Regions from separate parts of the Rhodococcus triatomae genome, predicted to be linked through region 1. Evidence: riboswitches for the same ligand, from Rfam matches in the RefSeq annotation. Region 1 holds a riboswitch; each other region holds the start of a gene.

Region 1 (4,047 bases):
CCGCCACCGTCACCTGCAGTGTCGCCGCGGCGTGTCCGGCGATCACCTCACGCGCCTGCCACCCCTGACGGACGACGCGGAGGGGTGAAGGAAGAACCTGGGGGCGGATGCCGCTCACCGTCACGTAGAGCTGCCAGACTCCGAGCAGCACGGCGACGACCACCGTCGCGGGCAGGACCCGCCGGATCAGCCCGACCGCCGCCGAGCCGGTCTCCCGCTCGGCGGCGCGGCCGGAATCCGGCGTCGTGTCAGTGGAGGTACTCATCGGTGAAGTACGTCGACCAATCCGGTTCCTCGGTCAGCGCGTTGCCGTCCGGGCCGGTCAGCAGGCCGGAGTCGTAGAGGAACTTCGAGAAGCCGCGCCACTGCTCCAGCGTCTGACCGCCCACCGCGCCGTTCGCGTCTCGCATGTACCTCTCGGCGAGCATCCGCTGACTCTCCCGGACGAGTTCCTCGTCGGGGAACGCGCCGGGCGCGGAATCGACGAGGATCTGCGCCGCCTCGTCCGGGTGGTCCGCCGCGTACTCGTAGCCACGTTGTAGTGCCTGGACGAAAGACCTTGCCCGGTCGGGGTTCTCGTCCAGCCAGTCGCGGTTCGCGTCGATCAGAATCGCATAGGATTCGGGGAACCCGTAGTCGGTGTACTCGAAGTAGCGCATCGGGGTGCCTCGATGCTCGGCTTCGATTCCCTCCCAGGCGAAGAACGACACGGTGAAGTCGGCCGTTCCGGAGTACACCGCCTCGTACGCGGAGGTACCCAGGGTCACCGTCTCGAACTCGCCGGCACCACCGTCGTTGCGGATCACCTGGCGGAGCACCGCTTCGCCGTCCGGATTCCCGAATCCGGCGTACGTCGTGCCGTCGAGTTCGCTCGGCCGCGTGACGTCCGAGTCGGCGCGTACCCCGATCGCCGTCGCCCACCGCTGCAGCGGCGCGAGCACGGAGACGGTGTTCGCCCCTGCCGCCTTGGCGAAGGTCGACGATCCGTGGAAGCTGACGCCGAATTCGGCGTTGCCGGAATCGACGAGCGTGTCCGGGGCGGTGTCGTTGTACGGCAGGATCTCCACGTCGATCCCGGCATCCGCGAAGTAGCCCTCGGCGATGGCCACGTAGAGGCCGGTGTGGTTCGTGTTCGGGGTCCAGTCCAGGGCGAAGCGGACGGTGTTTTCCGAGCCGGACGCGGCGCAACCGGTGACGGCGGTCAGTGCCGCCGAGACGAGTGCGATCAACGCCACGAGACGCCGCCGGTGTCGCGCCGTGACGGCGCCTGCCCCGCTCATGCCGGCCACGGCTGCGGGTGCAGGGCGGTGTCCCAGAAGAGGAACTCGTACCGACTCGCCGTCGTGAACGCCGCGGTCATCGCGGCTCTCTCGGCGTCGGTGGCAACTGCGGCGGCGTCGTCCACCAGCGACCTGGCGGTCGAGACCGCGTCGTGGAACGCGGGGTCGTCGTAGGTCGTCACCCAGCGCGCGTAGGGGTGTCGCGGGTCGCGGGCGAGTACCTGCTCCGCCTCGGCCGCGAGCCGACGGCCGACGTCGGCGTAGATCCAGAAGCACGGCAGCACCGCGGCGGCCGCGACGGCGTACGACTCGGTGGCGGCCGTGGCGATCAGGTACGAGACGTACCCGAGGCAGGCCCGAGAATGCTCCGGCTCCGTTGCGGCGGGCGGGAGCGCGTCGCTCCCGAGCAGATCCTGGTGCAGCGAGGCCTCCACCGAGGTCGCGCTCGCTGCGGCCCCGGCCCAGAACCCGGACGCGACAGGATCGGGAGATGTGGCGGCGACCAGTGCCAGGGCCTTCGCATAGCCGGTCAGGTAGAGCAGATCCTGCTCCATGTAGGTGCGGAAGACGTCGAGCGGCAGCGTGCCGTCGCCCAGTCGGCGCAGGAACTCCATGTCGTCGATCGACGCACGGAGAGCGGCGGTCTCCCGCCACAGGTGGTCGGTGAATCGTTCGGTGTTGTCGATGTGCCCCGCACCGGAGGAGGATCCTCCGGCCACGGCGGCACCAGTCGGCGCAGTCATCGCCTTGACATCCCTTCGTCAGCATTACCTGAGCAGGTTCCCGGGTGTGATCTCAGCCCCGCCCGTGCGGAGCACCCCGTGTCAGAACACGCCGACGATAACACCGCCGGGTTGGTACGTTGGCGACAGGCTCGCTGCGTGAGGAGGCCGGACGTGGGAGAGACGACGGAAACGGTGTCCCTCGTGGTGCACACGACACGGGGTGCGGTGCGTGGCCGAGTCGACGGCGACACCTATGCTTGGAAGGGCATTCCGTACGCCGCGCCGCCGGTGGGCCCCCGGCGGTTCCGGGCACCGCAGCCACGGGAGCCGTGGGACGGGGTGCGTGAGTGCGGCGCCTTCGGGCCCATCGCTCCGCAGGGGCACAACTCCGGGGTCCCCATCGATCCCGAACTGCAGACGGACGAGGACTGCCTGTCCCTGAACGTGTGGGCGCCCCCTTCCGCGGCGGGTGGACTCGAGCCGGTGATGGTGTGGATTCACGGCGGTGCGTACTGCCTCGGCTCGTCGGCGCAGGCGATCTACGACGGGCGCCATCTCGTCGAGACCGGTGACGTCGTGCTCGTGACGATGAACTATCGCGTCGGTGCGCTCGGCTTCCTCGACCTCTCGTCCTTCTCGACCGAGGAGCGCACGTTCGACGCCAACTGTGGCTTGCGCGATCAGGTGGCGGCGCTCGAGTGGGTGCGCGAGAACATCGCTGCCTTCGGTGGAGATCCGGACGCGGTGACCCTGTTCGGAGAATCGTCCGGTGCGGGATCGATCACCACGTTGATGACCTGCCCGTCGGCGGCCGGGCTCTTCCACCGGGCGATCGCCCAGAGCCCGCCCGCCACCTCGGTGTACGGCGCGGAGCGGGCAGCGACCGTGGCCGGCCGGTTCCTGGACATCCTGCACTTGACTCCCGACGAGATCGCGACGGTCCGTGAGCTGCCGGTGGAGGAGATCGTCGCCGCCAGCGACACGCTGGTCGACGAGGTGCCCACCCGCATCCCCGGCACGCTGGCCATGGCTCCCGTCGTCGATCGTGAGTTCCTCCCGCGGTATCCGGTCGCGGCTTTCCAGAAGGGGTATTCGCACCGGATTCCGCTGATCATCGGGACGAACAAGGACGAGGCGTCGATCTTCAAGTTCATGAAGTCACCGCTGCTTCCGGTGACGAGCGATTCGGTGCAGGCGATGCTCGAGGCGCTCGCCGCCGATCATCCGGAACTCCCGCACGAGCGCCTGGCCGAGATCATCGCCGCATACCCGGACCGGGAGAAGTCGAGCGGTGCGCTCGCGGTGTCGCGGGATGCGGCGTTCCGGATGCCGGCGCTGTGGGTGGCCGACGCGCACAGCCGCCACTCACCGACCTGGATGTATCGCTTCGACCACGCGACGCCGGTGCTGCGTGCGGCCCGGATCGGTGCCGGGCACGCGACGGAGCTGCCGTACGTCTTCGGCAACTTCGGCACTCTCGACGTCGACCCCACGTTCTGGTTGGGCGGGCGCAAGTCGGCCCTCGACGTGGCCGGTCGTATCCAGCGCCGATGGCTGGCGTTCGCACATCACGCGGTGCCGGCCGCGTTGGACGGCTCCCGGCACTGGCTCCGCTACGACGACGAGTCTCGCTCGACCCTGCTGATCGACCGTGTCGATTCGGTCGTCTCCGACCCGGATCACGACCTGCGCGTGGCGTGGGGCGACGAGGTGATGGGCTTCAACTGACGTCGCACCCGGCGCGAGGGCGGGTCTCGGCGTTGTGAGTTGTCTCGAGCATTGTGAAATGCCTTGAAACAACTATCTCTCGAGCCCCACAAGTCACTCTGTTACCAGATCGTATCGGCTAGGTGCTGCAATTTCGATCATGCCGGGTTAGCGTCATACATCGTCAGGCAGCGGTGAGGTGTTACGGACCCATTCGAGGTTTCTCAGAATGTGGAATCGGCACCATTCTCGGCCCCGGTGCCTGCGGCGACAACCACGGAAGGACCCGCACGATGAACGCTTCCTCGACGCAACACAGCGCGTATCTGTCCGCC
Region 2 (4,047 bases), 2.3 Mb from region 1:
GGCGGGCGTTGTCGACATCGGTCGAGGCCAGCCCCGCCGTGGCGTACACCAGTTCCGCGGAGGCGACGGCGACGGCACGCAGGTACCGGTCCCGGACCTCCTCCGGCTCGAGGCCCCGCGAGATGAACGCCGTCGTCGCCGACGCGTCCGCGACGGACAGCGCGCTGTAGAGGTTCTGGGCAGAATTGGCGAGGGGTTCCGTCTCGGCCAGCAGGGTCTGCAGCGTGGCCTCCCGCCCGTTGACGGTCGCGACCGTGACGATCCCCGAGGTCAGGGTGAGCAGCAGCAGGACGATCCCCGTCGCGGTGAGGCGGGCCGGGGTGGAGCGCACGAACTCGCGTACCTCCGCCCGGCGACCCGGATCGGAGGGGCTGGAGCCGGGCTCGGCGGAACGGGACGCGTCGATACCGCGCACGCCGTGTGGCTGCGTCGACGGTATCTCCCGCGTCACCACGTCCCACCCTCGCTCTCATCCCGTGTGTGAGCAACATACAAGCAGCAACCGTCGCGCCGGGCGATTCGTGCCTTGCCTGCGCCGTCCGGACGGATCGAGATTTCCGCCGGAAACGCTAGTGTGAGGGAACCAAGGACTGAGAGAGAGATCCGAGCGGTGAGATTCGGGCGGTGGGTCCGATCCCGACACGACCGTTCGGTCCGGACAGGGGTAGTCGATGCGCGGTGACGGTGACGGCTGGGCAACCAGCCCCGACGGACGTCGTCACTGGGGCCGGCACGGGGCCGCGGGACTGCTCCTGCGGGCGCCACTGGACGACGGGACACCTGCCGTCCTGCTGCAGCATCGGGCGGCGTGGAGCCACCAGGGTGGGACGTGGGCTCTGCCCGGCGGTGCCCGCGACTCCCACGAGAGCACCGCCCACGCCGCGGTCCGGGAAGCCCACGAGGAGGCCGGAATCGATCCGGCGTCCGTCGACGTCCGCGCCGAGGTGGTGACGATGCGGGTGCCGGGTGGATGGAGTTACACCACCGTTCTCGCCGAGACCTACTCGCTCCTGGACACCGTTCCCAACGGAGAGAGCACCGAGCTCCGGTGGGTCCGCGAGGCCGAGGTCGCGGCCATGCCGTTGCACCCGGGATTCGCGGACGGCTGGCTACGGCTGCAGACCCGGCCGGTGCGGTTGCTCGTCGACGGGGACAGCATCGCCGCCGACGTCCCGGCCCGGGTACCGCGGATCGTGGCACTCCCGGACGGTGCGTTCGGGTGGATCTCGGAGATCGCCCGCTCCAGCGCGCTGGGGGAGGGGACGTTCGGCGCGGTCACCCCGTCTCGGGACGGAGCCCTGACGGCGGTGCTGAGCGCCGACGGCGCGCTCCTCGAACGACTCCCGGCGTCCGTCGTCACGCTGACGCCCCCACCGCTCGGATGAGCTGACCCACTCCCGCCCCTCCCTGGGTGAAGGTGCCCTTCGCCTCGTCAGACCGGTCGAATGGCCCTTTCACCCACGGGGGCGGAGGGCGTCGGCGAACGTGCGCGCCGCGGCCTGCGGATCGCGCGCCTCGGTGATCGCGCGGACGACGACGACGCGCGTCGCGCCGGCGTCGAGGACCTCGGGCAGCCGGTCGAGATCGACGCCGCCGATCGCGAACCACGGACGCGCCGGATCCGCGTCGGCCGTGGACTTCACCAGATCGAGGCCCGCGGCGGTGCGTCCGGGTTTCGTCGGGGTGGCCCACACCGGCCCGGTGCAGAAGTAGTCGACGCCGTCCTCGATGGCGGCCAGGCTGGCCTGGGCGCGGCTGTGGGTGGAACGGCCGATGAGCACGTCCGGGCCGAGGACGGTGCGCGCATACGGCACCGGCAGGTCTCCCTGGCCGAGATGCAGGACGTCGGCCCCGGCGGCCAGGGCCATGTCGGCGCGGTCGTTGACCGCCAGCAGCGCCCCGTGCCTGCGGGCGGCCGCCGACAGGATCGACAGTGCGATCAGCTCGTCCTTGGCCTCCATCGGCCCCAGCTCCCGCTCGCCACGCGAACCCTTGTCCCGGAGTTGGATGATGTCCACGCCGCCGGAGAGAGCGGCCTCCGCGAACTGGGCCAGGTCCCCGGTGTCCCGGCGCGCGTCGGTGCACAGGTACAGCCGGGCTGCCCCGAGTCGGCGCCGACGGTCGTCCAGGCTGCGGTGATGCGTCGAAGTCACGGCATGACGGTAGCCTCTAGGGTGAAAGTGCAACACGGGAGTCCCGGGTTCGTGGGGCTGAGAGGGGCGCGCGCCGCGCCCGACCGTCTGACCTGACCCGGATCATGCCGGCGCAGGAAGTGGAGGTGGTTCTCGTGTCCCGTTCGGTGGCCGTCGTCGGCGGTGGTGTCATCGGAACGGCGATCGCCTGGCAGGCTGCTCGCCGCGGCTGGCGGGTCCGCCTGCACGATCCCCATTTCGCCTCGGGTGCCTCGTGGGTGGCCGGCGGCATGCTCGCGCCGCTCTCGGAAGGCTGGCCGGGTGAGCAGGACGTCCTCGCTCTCGGTGTCGCCTCGCTGGACCGCTGGAGCGACTTCGGCGGCACCCTCGAATCGGAGACCGGCCTCGAGCTGTTCACCTCGTCCAGCTCGCTCACGGTCGCCCTCGACTCGGCCGATGCCGAGGACCTGCGCACGATTGCCGAGTGGGTGGGGGAGCAGGGACGCGAAATGCGCGTGCTGAACCGGGCCGAGGTACGCGAGCTCGAGCCGAGCCTCGGTCGCGCGGTGCGCCTGGGTCTGCTCGCCGAATCGGAGCGCGCCGTCGACAACCGGTTGCTCGTCGAGGCACTGCGCCGTACCGCCGTCACCGCCGGTGTCGAGTTCGCCGACGGGCCGGTGCACGATCTCGGAGCACTCGACGCGGATCAGGTGGTGCTCGCCGCCGGGACGTCGTCGCCGAAACTGTGGCCGGGCCTGCCCGTCCGCCCGGTCAAGGGCGAGATCCTGAGGTTGCGGACGCGGCCGGGAGCCACCCCGCCGCCCGGACGCACCATTCGTGGCACGGTGCACGGCCGGCCGTCCTACCTGGTACCGCGCGCGGACGGCATCGTCGTCGGCGCCACACAGTACGAGGCCGCGGACACCCAGGTCACGGTCGCCGGGATCCGGGACCTCGTCGCCGACGCCGAGGCCCTCATGCCCGCGATCGGCGAGTACGAGCTGCACGAGGCCACTGCGGGCCTGCGGCCGGCGACTCCGGACAACCTGCCCCTGATCGGCAGGCTGTCGGAGAAGGTGATCGTGGCCACCGGGCACGGCCGCAACGGCATCCTGCTCACCCCGGTCACCGCGGATGCCGTGGTGGCGCTGCTGGAAGGATCGGATCTCGAGGACACCCGGGCGGCGGATCCGGGCCGATTCGCCGGATCCTGAGAAGCACCCGGTCCGAATATCGACGAGCTAGTGAGGTCAGTCATGAGTGAACCGCAGACCGCGGTCCCGATCGGAGTCACCGTCAACGGCGAGGACCACGAGTTTCCCGTCCCGGTGACGATGTCGCAGCTGCTCGAACAGCTGTCGTTGCCCACGAAGGGCATCGCCGTCGCCGTTGACGGCGCCGTGTTCCCGCGTACCCGCTGGGACGAGCCGGTGCGACGCGGCTCGGAGATCGAGATCCTCACGGCGGTGCAGGGTGGCTGACCAGGTTCTCGCCGATGTCACGGCAGCCGATCCGCTGGTCATCGCCGGTCGCGAGTTCGGCTCGCGGCTCATCACGGGCACCGGCGGGGCGGCCAATCTCGCGGTACTCGAGGAGGCGTTGGTCGCCTCGGAGACGGAACTGACCACCGTGGCGATGCGTCGCGTCGACGCCGCCGGAGGGACGGGCGTCCTCGACCTGTTGCGCCGGCTGGACATCGCGCCACTGCCGAACACCGCGGGCTGTCGCGGCGCCGCCGAGGCGGTTCTCACCGCCCAGCTCGCACGTGAAGCGCTCGAGACCGATTGGGTGAAGCTCGAGGTCATCGCGGACGAGCGCACCCTGTTGCCCGATGCGATCGAACTCGTCTCCGCAGCAGAACAACTCGTCGACGACGGGTTCGTCGTCCTGCCGTACACGACGGACGATCCGGTCC
Region 3 (4,047 bases), 2.3 Mb from region 1:
TCGGCCTGCGCCACCGAACCGGCCTGGCGGGCCTTCGCGGACTGGATCTGGGAATCCCGCTCGGCCTCGGCGGTGCCGATGGCGGCGTCGCGCTTGACCTCGGCGATACGGCGCTGGCCGAGCGATTCGAGGTAGCCGTTGAAGTCGGAGATCCCGGCGATCTTGAGGACATCGACCTCCATGCCGATCCGCCCCAGGTCGCCACCGGCCTCGTCGACGACGCTGCGGGCCAGCGAATCACGGTTGGAGTTGAGGTCCTCGACGGTCATCGTCGCCGTGATTCCGCGGAGCGAACCCGCGAGGATCTCGTTGATCTGCCGCTGCAGTTCGTCGAGATCCGAGGTGAGGAATCGCTGGACCGCGGTCTGGACGGCCTCGTCGGCGGAGCCGATCCGTACCAGTCCGACGGCCTCGACATTGACCGGGACGCCGTCGTTGGAGAGGGCGTTCTTGAGGTTGATGCTCACGTTGAACGGCTCGAGCGACATGATGTCGACGCGTTCGATACCGGGGATCTTGAACCGGGCACCACCGCGCACCACCTTGGGTTTGCCGCGACCGGTGAACACGGCCACCTCGTTGGGTGGGACCTTGATGTAGTTCTTCACGTAGATCGCCGGCAGCGCCACGAAGACGACAATGGCGATCACGACCGCGATGAGTACGGCCATCATCTGGAGAGTTCTCCCTCAGTTGGCGTCGTCGATTGCGACGACGTGGAGATACTGATCGTCCACATCGGCGATGTAGACGGTGGTGGCGGGTGTGAGTGCAACCGGTTCGTCACTGACGGCCCGGCCCAGCACCCGGTTTCCTTCGGGATCGACGAACGACACCTCGCCCCAGCCACCCGGCTCGACGGCGAGGGTCACGGTACCGATCGACCCGATGTAGGAGGTACGACCGATGTGCGAGTTCGCCTGCTGCCGAAGTAGATACGGCAACAAGAGCCCGCGGGTGCCGACGACGAGAACGATCGCCAGCCCGACGGCCAGCAGCGTGGCGGCAACCGTTCCCAGTCCGGCCCAGGTTCCGGCGACGCCGCCGGCACCGAAGCCGAAGAGCCCGGTCGCGACGACCGTGAGACTCAGGAAGGGGAGGCCGTCGACGTCGGCACCGAGATCCGCCAGCTCACCGACGAGGAACGCCCCGAGCAGGGCGACCATGCCGACTACCAGACAGATGACGAACGCGATATCCATGCAGCCCCCACACGATCACCCCGGCCCCACGCCGGGGTTCCTGGGGAACCTTAGCACCGTCCGCGTCGGACCGGACGTTTGCTGCACATTAACTATGCGAACTAGGCGCGCGTCATCCGTCGACGAGGTCGCCGTACTCCGGACGGAGCGACAGGAAGCGCTGCACGTACGTACACACGGGCCGGATCAGGAGGCCACGGTCACGGATGTCGTCGAGGGCCTGCGCGACGAGCACGGCGGCGAATCCACGGCCGCCGAACTCCTCCTTGACGACGGTGTGCATCAGCGCGAGGACGGTGCCCGGTGCCGCGACAGCTCCGGGCATGGCGGCCTCGTCGCGGTAGCCGAGGATGCCCACGAGTTCGCCGCCGAGCCACAGGTCGAACCGATCATGGTCGGGATCGTTGCGCACGGACAGCTCCGCGGTCGGGGCGGCACCGACCGGCCGTTCATCGACTCGTGTGTGATCCGAATCACTCATGTCACCAGTATCCACGAATCCTCGGGATGCGAAAGGGAATGGAAGATGCCCTGCGCTACGCCGCCGTGGACACGTCACCGAACTCGGCGTGCTCGGCGAGGTAGCGCCGGACATGGGTGCACACCGGTCGCACCAGCCAGCGGTAGCTGCGTGCCCGCTCGAGCGCCGCCGCCACGAGGACCGGCTCGAATCCCAGGCCGCAGTACTCGTCCGCGACGATCGTGTGCAGGAACGAGACGGTGACCCGGTCCCAGTCCGGGACCACCCCCTCCTCGGATTCGATGTCCTCGTTCTCGAAGTAGCCGAGGATCCCCACGAGCTCGCCACCTCGCCACCATTCGAATCGATCGTGGTCGGCGTTGTCGGTCACCTCTGCGAATGCGGTACCTGTCACTGGAGCCTCCCGAACGGGGTGCGGGCCCGGCCACGTCGTCGAACCCGATTCACGGCACCTCCCCTGTCTACCCGGCGCACGTGTCACGCGTCGTTCGCTCAGATCACCGTGAAGAAAACTTCCGCTACTGTTCACAGAACCGAACGATGCAGAACCACACACGGGTGCTCGCACCAGCGGGCTGAGAGGACGGCTGGGGCCGTCGACCGTAGAACCTGTCCGGGTAATGCCGGCGTAGGGAGAGAGTTGATGGACACCGCCGCACCCCGATCCGACCGGCCGTCGCCGGTAGGGTCCGAATCCGTGACCCTGCTTCCCCTGGCCCCCTCCGGGCAGACTCCCGTACGCGCACTCACCATTGCCGGCACCGACTCCGGCGGCGGCGCCGGGATCCAGGCCGACAGCCGGACGATGGCGATGTGCGGCGTCCACGCCTGTGTGGCGGTCGCGGCCGTCACCGTGCAGAACTCGGTCGGTGTCAGCGGATTCCACGAGATCCCGCCGCAGATCGTCGCCGACCAGGTGCGATCCGTCGTCGGCGACATCGGCGTCACGGCCGCCAAGACCGGCATGCTCGCCTCCACCGCGATCATCGAGGCCGTCGCGGCGGTGTGCACCGAGGTGGGGATCGGGCGCGATCAGCCCGTGCCGCTCGTCGTCGACCCGGTGTGTGCGTCCATGCACGGCGATCCGCTCCTGCACGAGGAAGCGCTCGACGCGGTGCGGAACACGCTCATTCCCGTCGCCACCGTCGTCACCCCGAACCTGGACGAGGTTCGGCTGATCACCGGCATCGACGTCGTCGACGACGCCACCGCCCGCCGGGCGGCCGAATCCCTCCACGCGCTGGGTGCACGGTGGTCCGTGGTCAAGGGCGGCCACCTGCGTTCGTCCTCGGTGAGTACCGACCTGCTCTTCGACGGGGACCGGTTCCTCGAGTTCACCGCCCCACGGATCGACACGGGCAACGACCACGGTGGCGGCGACACCCTGGCCGCAGCCGTCGCGTGTGCTCTGGCACACGGGTACTCGGTGCCGGACGCGTTCGAGTTCGCCAAGGAGTGGGTGACCCGCTGCCTCGAAGCGGCGTACGACCTCGGGGCCGGTCACGGCCCGGTGTCGCCGCTGTGGCGGCTCCGGGTGAGCTGACCGACGAATCGATCAGGCGCGACGCACGCGCCAGATCCCCAGCTCCGGGGGGACCCCGTTGGGAGGTGACCCGAACAGGGGTCTGCGCCACGGGCGGGCGACCAGACCGAGTCGCTCGAGGGTTCCCTCGTACAGGCCGTCGAGCGCGGACGCCGACGCGACGACGTTACCGTCGGCGCCGAGTTCCATCATCCGTGCCGCGATGGTGACGTCGACGCCGATCCAGTCGGCACCGACCTTGCGCGGCACCCCGGTGTGTATGCCGACCCGCATCCTCGGGCAGTAACCGTCCACCTCGACGTCGGCGAGTGCGTCGCGGGCCTCGAAGACCGCCTCGAGCGCGCGATCGGGGCTCGGGAACACTGCCATGACCCCGTCACCGAGGCGTTTGACGACGTGACCCCCGCGAGCCCGGAACGGGGTTTCGACGGCCCGGGCCACGTCCTTGAGCAGTGCGAGCGTCGCCGCATCACCCGCGGGAAGGGACCAGGTGGAGAAGCCGACCAGGTCGGTGAACACGATGGTGACGTCACTGGTCCCCCGGCCCCGCCCGACCCGCTCGAGCACCGCCTGCCACACCTGCAACGCGCCCAGGCTCACCTCGCGGGACGCTCCCGGCTGATCGTCGAGGAACCGATCCGCCACGCGCGCGAGCGCTCGCGCGCTGCCCGGGCCCGCCGTGGACAGCGGATCGCCGAAGGACGGGTCACCCGGCAGCGTGTGCCGCAGCTTGCGCAACCCGGAGACCAGGGACGGGTGGCGATTGACCTCGCCGATGCGTTCCAGTGCCTTCGCGGCGGCACGCACCTCCGCCGCGGACT
Region 4 (4,047 bases), 750 kb from region 1:
GATGTGGATCTCCGCGGGCAGCGGTCTGCCGGGCCCGCACAACCAGCCGGTCACCCCGATCGACTACTTCAACACCGCCACCGGAATGGGCTTGGAAGCGTTGTCGCTGGCCAACACCCGCTCGTTCGAGGTCCAGCTCGCGATCATGGGTATCGGCGCCCACTACGACTACCCGCCGGTGGGCACGCACAGCTGGCCGTACTGGCAGGACCAGCTGTGGAGGATGTTGCCGATGCTGAAGGCCTCGATCGGCGCCTGAGCCCTGCCGCATCCGGGAAGACGTCCGTACGCTGGGGCGCATGACCCAGTGGACAGCCGCGGACATCGACGATCAGCAGGGCCGGACCTTCGTGGTCACCGGCGCCAACAGTGGGCTCGGCGAGGTCGCCGCCCGCGCTCTCGGGAAGGCGGGCGCGCACGTCGTGCTCGCCTGCCGGGACACCGAGAAGGGGGAGAGGGTCGCGCGCTCGATCGGTGACAACGCGGAGGTCCGCAAGCTCGACCTCGCGGACCTGGCGTCGATCCGGGAGTTCGCCGACGGAATCGACGAGGTCGACGTGCTGGTGAACAACGCCGGCGTGATGGCGCTGCCGCTGCGGCGCACGGTCGACGGTTTCGAGATGCAGATCGGCACCAACCATCTCGGCCATTTCGCGCTCACCGGCCACCTGATCGACAAGGTGACCGATCGGGTCGTGACGATGTCGAGTGGACTGCATCAGATCGGCAGCGTCGATCTCGACGACCTCAACTGGACTCGCCGGCGGTACTCGCGGTGGGCCGCCTACGGGCAGTCCAAGCTCGCCAATCTGCTCTTCGCCTACGAGTTGCAGCGTCGTCTGACCGCCTCGGGTTCCTCGGTGAAGTCGGTGGCCTCGCACCCCGGGTACGCCTCGACCAACCTCCAGGCGCACACCGAGTCGATCCAGGACCGGGTGATGGCACTCGGCAACCGTTTCCTGGCCCAGTCCGCCGAGATGGGTGCGCTGCCGTTGCTGTATGCGGCGACGGTGCCGAGCGTCGCGGGCGGTACCTATCTCGGACCGGATGGATTCATGGAGCAACGCGGCTACCCGCACGTCGTCTCCTCCAACAAGAAGTCGCACGACGTCGCGAAGGCCGCGGGGTTGTGGACGTTGTCGCAGCAGTTCACCGGGGTGGCGTTCCCCTTCGACTGAACGCGAACCGGTGCGCCTACACTGGGCGCCGAAAGTGACACGGGGTGCTGCCACCAGGCGGCTGAGAACACACCCGTCGAACCTGAACCGGGTAATTCCGGCGAAGGGATGTCGCGTGGTGCGGGCGATTTCCGGTAGCGGAGTTCGTGGGTGCCGATGTTCCTTCGCCCTTGTGAAAGAGGCGAGAGATGCGTATCGACGAACAAATCGTGCTGGTCACCGGTGGGGCCCGAGGCCTCGGCGCCGCGATCACCCGGGCCTTCGCCCGCGAGGGTGCCCGGGTGGTGGTGAACTGGTATCGCAGTGAGGACGCGGCGGCACGGTTGGTCGCGGAGATCGGTACCGACCGCGTCGTCGCGGTGCAGGGGGACGTGACGGACGCCGAGTCGGTGTCCGCACTGGTGGCCGCGGGGCAGGAGCGGTTCGGTGGCGCCGTCACCACCGTGGTCAACAACGCGCTGCCGGAGTTCTCGTTCAACGGTGATGCCAGGGAGAAGGCCGACAGCATCGGGTGGAACGCGTTCGAGGCGCAACTGCGCGGCAGCGTCCAGGGCATGCTCCACACGACGCAGGCGGCGCTGCCGGGCATGCGGTCCGCCGGCTTCGGGCGGATCGTCAACGTCGGTACCAATCTGTTCCAGAATCCCGTCGTGCCGTACCACGACTACACGGCCGCGAAGGCGGCGGCGCTGTCGTTGACCCGCACGCTCTCGAGCGAACTCGGGCCGGACGGGATCACCGTCAACATGGTCTCCGGGGGGCTGCTGCGCACGACCGATGCCAGCGCCGCCACGCCGGAGGAGGTGTTCGACCTCATCGCGACGAGCACCCCGCTGCGCAGTGTCACCACACCCGACGAGTTCGCGGACGCGGTGCTGTTCTTCGCCGCGCCGTGGTCGCGCGCGGTGACCGGCCAGAACCTGGTCGTCGACGGCGGCCTGGTGAAGGACTGAGATGCGGCAGTTGCACTTCAACGCGTTCCTGTGGGGATGCGGGCACCACGGGGCAGCGTGGCGGCACCCGGACTCGCCGGCCGAACGACTCGGCGACATCGGCTACTACGAGGAACTGGCCCGGACCGCGGAGCGGGGCCTGCTCGACGCGGTGTTCTTCGCGGACGGCCACGCGGTGCGCGATCCTGCCGCCGGTGCCTGGTGGTTTCTCGAACCGTTGACCGCGCTGTCGGCGATGGCCCGCGCGACCGAGCGGGTCGGGCTGGTCACCACCGTCTCGACGACGTTCTCCCAACCCTTCCCGGCCGCGCGGATGCTGGCCTCGCTCGATCACATCAGCGGCGGCAGGATCGGGTGGAACGTCGTGACGTCGATGTTCGATGCGGAGGCCCGCAACTACGGCCTCGAGTCCATGCCTGCCCACGAGGATCGCTACGCACGGGCCGGAGAGTTCGTCGATGTCGCTCTGGCCCTGTGGGATTCGTGGGGAGAACAGGCACTCGAGTTCGATCGGAACGGACGGTTCGCGGATCCGGACCAGGTGCGGTCGATCGATCACCGGGGCGCGCACTTCCGGGTCGACGGGCCCCTCACCGTCCCGCGCTCACCGCAGGGGCGGCCGGTGCTGTTCCAGGCAGGGGCGTCGGGTCCGGGACGGGATCTCGCCGCACGCTGCGCCGAGGGCATCTATTCGGTGGCCTACGACAAGGATTCGGCAATCGGGTACCGCCGCGACGTGAGGCGACGGGTGCGCGACGCCGGGCGTGATCCGGATGCGGTGACGGTGATGCCTGGCCTGGTGACGTACGTGGGTTCGACGGTCGAGGAGGCGCGGGCGAAGAAGGCCGAACTCGACGCGTTGCTGCCGACGGCCCAGTCGCTGGATCAGCTGTCGCTGTTCGTGCAGCAGGATGCACATGCGTGGGATCTCGATGCCCCGGTTCCTCCACTCCCGCCGCTGTCGGAGTTCACCGGTCCCCAGGGCAGGTACCAGACGATCCTCACGATCGTCGAGAAGGACCGCCCGACGGTGCGGGAGCTGTTGGGAACGCTCGCGGCCGGTGGCGGCCACGCCACCATGATCGGGACGCCCGAGTCGATCGCCGACGAGATCGAGGACTGGTTCCGCAGCGGTGCGGCGGACGGGTTCAACCTCATGCCTCCGCGGTACCCGGACCATCTGGAGGACTTCGTCGACGAGGTGATCCCGGTGCTCGCCCGTCGCGGCCTGTTCCGCACCGAGTACACCGCGGCCACGCTGCGCGGCCACCTCGCCGGCTGATCTCCTGGGTGAAGGTGGCCTTCGACCGGTCAGACCGGTCGAAGGCCACCTTCACCCGAGTAGGGGAGGGTAGGGGGAGGCAGGGGGCGGTCAGTCTTCGGTGACCTCGAGGGTCACGTCGATGTTGCCGCGGGTGGCGTTGGAGTAGGGGCACACCTGGTGGGCTTTCTGCGTCAGTGCCAGCGCCTCGTCGTGGGGGAGATTCGGGAGGGTGACTTCGAGGGTCACTGCCAGCCCGAATCCGCCGTCACCGTTCGGGCCGATACCGACCCGTGCCCCGACCGCGGAATCGGTGGCGTCCGCCTTCTCCTGGCGGGCGACGAGTTGCAGCGCGGAATGGAAGCAGGCGGCGTATCCGGCGGCGAACAGCTGTTCCGGGTTGGTGCCGTCCCCGGACCCGCCCATCTCGGTGGGTATCGCCAGTTCGAGGTCGAGCCGGCCGTCGGAGGTGCGGGCGTGCCCGTTGCGTCCCGCTCCGGTGGCGAGGGCCTCGGCGGTGTAGACGATGTTCATGCGTTCTCTTCTCCGTGTGTCGGGGTGGGGCGGGGTGTGTCTCGCAGGGAGCGGGTCAGCCGGGTCAGCAGCTCCCGCAGTGCGACGTGCTCGTCGGGTGACAGCCCGGTCGCGCACGCGA

Evidence for each region. A riboswitch is a leader RNA that binds a small molecule or an ion and turns the genes downstream of it on or off. The one in region 1 is predicted to bind thiamine pyrophosphate.
Region 2: linked by a shared signal. The riboswitch ahead of thiO (glycine oxidase ThiO) and the one ahead of G4H71_RS02780 (TenA family protein) in region 1 are both predicted to bind thiamine pyrophosphate.
Region 3: linked by a shared signal. The riboswitch ahead of thiD (bifunctional hydroxymethylpyrimidine kinase/phosphomethylpyrimidine kinase) and the one ahead of G4H71_RS02780 (TenA family protein) in region 1 are both predicted to bind thiamine pyrophosphate.
Region 4: linked by a shared signal. The riboswitch ahead of G4H71_RS06310 (3-oxoacyl-ACP reductase) and the one ahead of G4H71_RS02780 (TenA family protein) in region 1 are both predicted to bind thiamine pyrophosphate.

What each region holds. Positions count from the first base shown of each region.
Region 1 is NZ_CP048814.1:593,830-597,876, reverse strand. Features, by position in the region: gene G4H71_RS02790 (ABC transporter permease) at 1-265, opposite strand, end outside; gene G4H71_RS02785 (ABC transporter substrate-binding protein) at 249-1,280, opposite strand; gene G4H71_RS02780 (TenA family protein) at 1,277-2,023, opposite strand; TPP riboswitch at 2,017-2,112, opposite strand; gene G4H71_RS02775 (carboxylesterase/lipase family protein) at 2,177-3,733, shown strand; gene G4H71_RS02770 (hypothetical protein) at 4,006-4,047, shown strand, end outside.
Region 2 is NZ_CP048814.1:3,100,690-3,104,736, forward strand. Features, by position in the region: gene G4H71_RS14655 (GlnX family signal transduction membrane protein) at 1-451, opposite strand, end outside; gene G4H71_RS14660 (NUDIX hydrolase) at 672-1,385, shown strand; gene thiE (thiamine phosphate synthase) at 1,455-2,153, opposite strand; TPP riboswitch at 2,178-2,289, shown strand; gene thiO (glycine oxidase ThiO) at 2,288-3,346, shown strand; gene thiS (sulfur carrier protein ThiS) at 3,389-3,613, shown strand; gene G4H71_RS14680 (thiazole synthase) at 3,606-4,047, shown strand, end outside.
Region 3 is NZ_CP048814.1:3,108,832-3,112,878, reverse strand. Features, by position in the region: gene G4H71_RS14725 (flotillin family protein) at 1-674, opposite strand, end outside; gene G4H71_RS14720 (NfeD family protein) at 690-1,202, opposite strand; gene G4H71_RS14715 (GNAT family N-acetyltransferase) at 1,315-1,683, opposite strand; gene G4H71_RS14710 (GNAT family N-acetyltransferase) at 1,739-2,077, opposite strand; TPP riboswitch at 2,228-2,335, shown strand; gene thiD (bifunctional hydroxymethylpyrimidine kinase/phosphomethylpyrimidine kinase) at 2,381-3,226, shown strand; gene G4H71_RS14700 (adenylate/guanylate cyclase domain-containing protein) at 3,239-4,047, opposite strand, start outside.
Region 4 is NZ_CP048814.1:1,340,994-1,345,040, reverse strand. Features, by position in the region: gene G4H71_RS06320 (alpha/beta hydrolase) at 1-259, shown strand, start outside; gene G4H71_RS06315 (oxidoreductase) at 300-1,178, shown strand; TPP riboswitch at 1,209-1,304, shown strand; gene G4H71_RS06310 (3-oxoacyl-ACP reductase) at 1,367-2,131, shown strand; gene G4H71_RS06305 (LLM class flavin-dependent oxidoreductase) at 2,133-3,413, shown strand; gene G4H71_RS06300 (organic hydroperoxide resistance protein) at 3,504-3,926, opposite strand; gene G4H71_RS06295 (MarR family winged helix-turn-helix transcriptional regulator) at 3,923-4,047, opposite strand, start outside.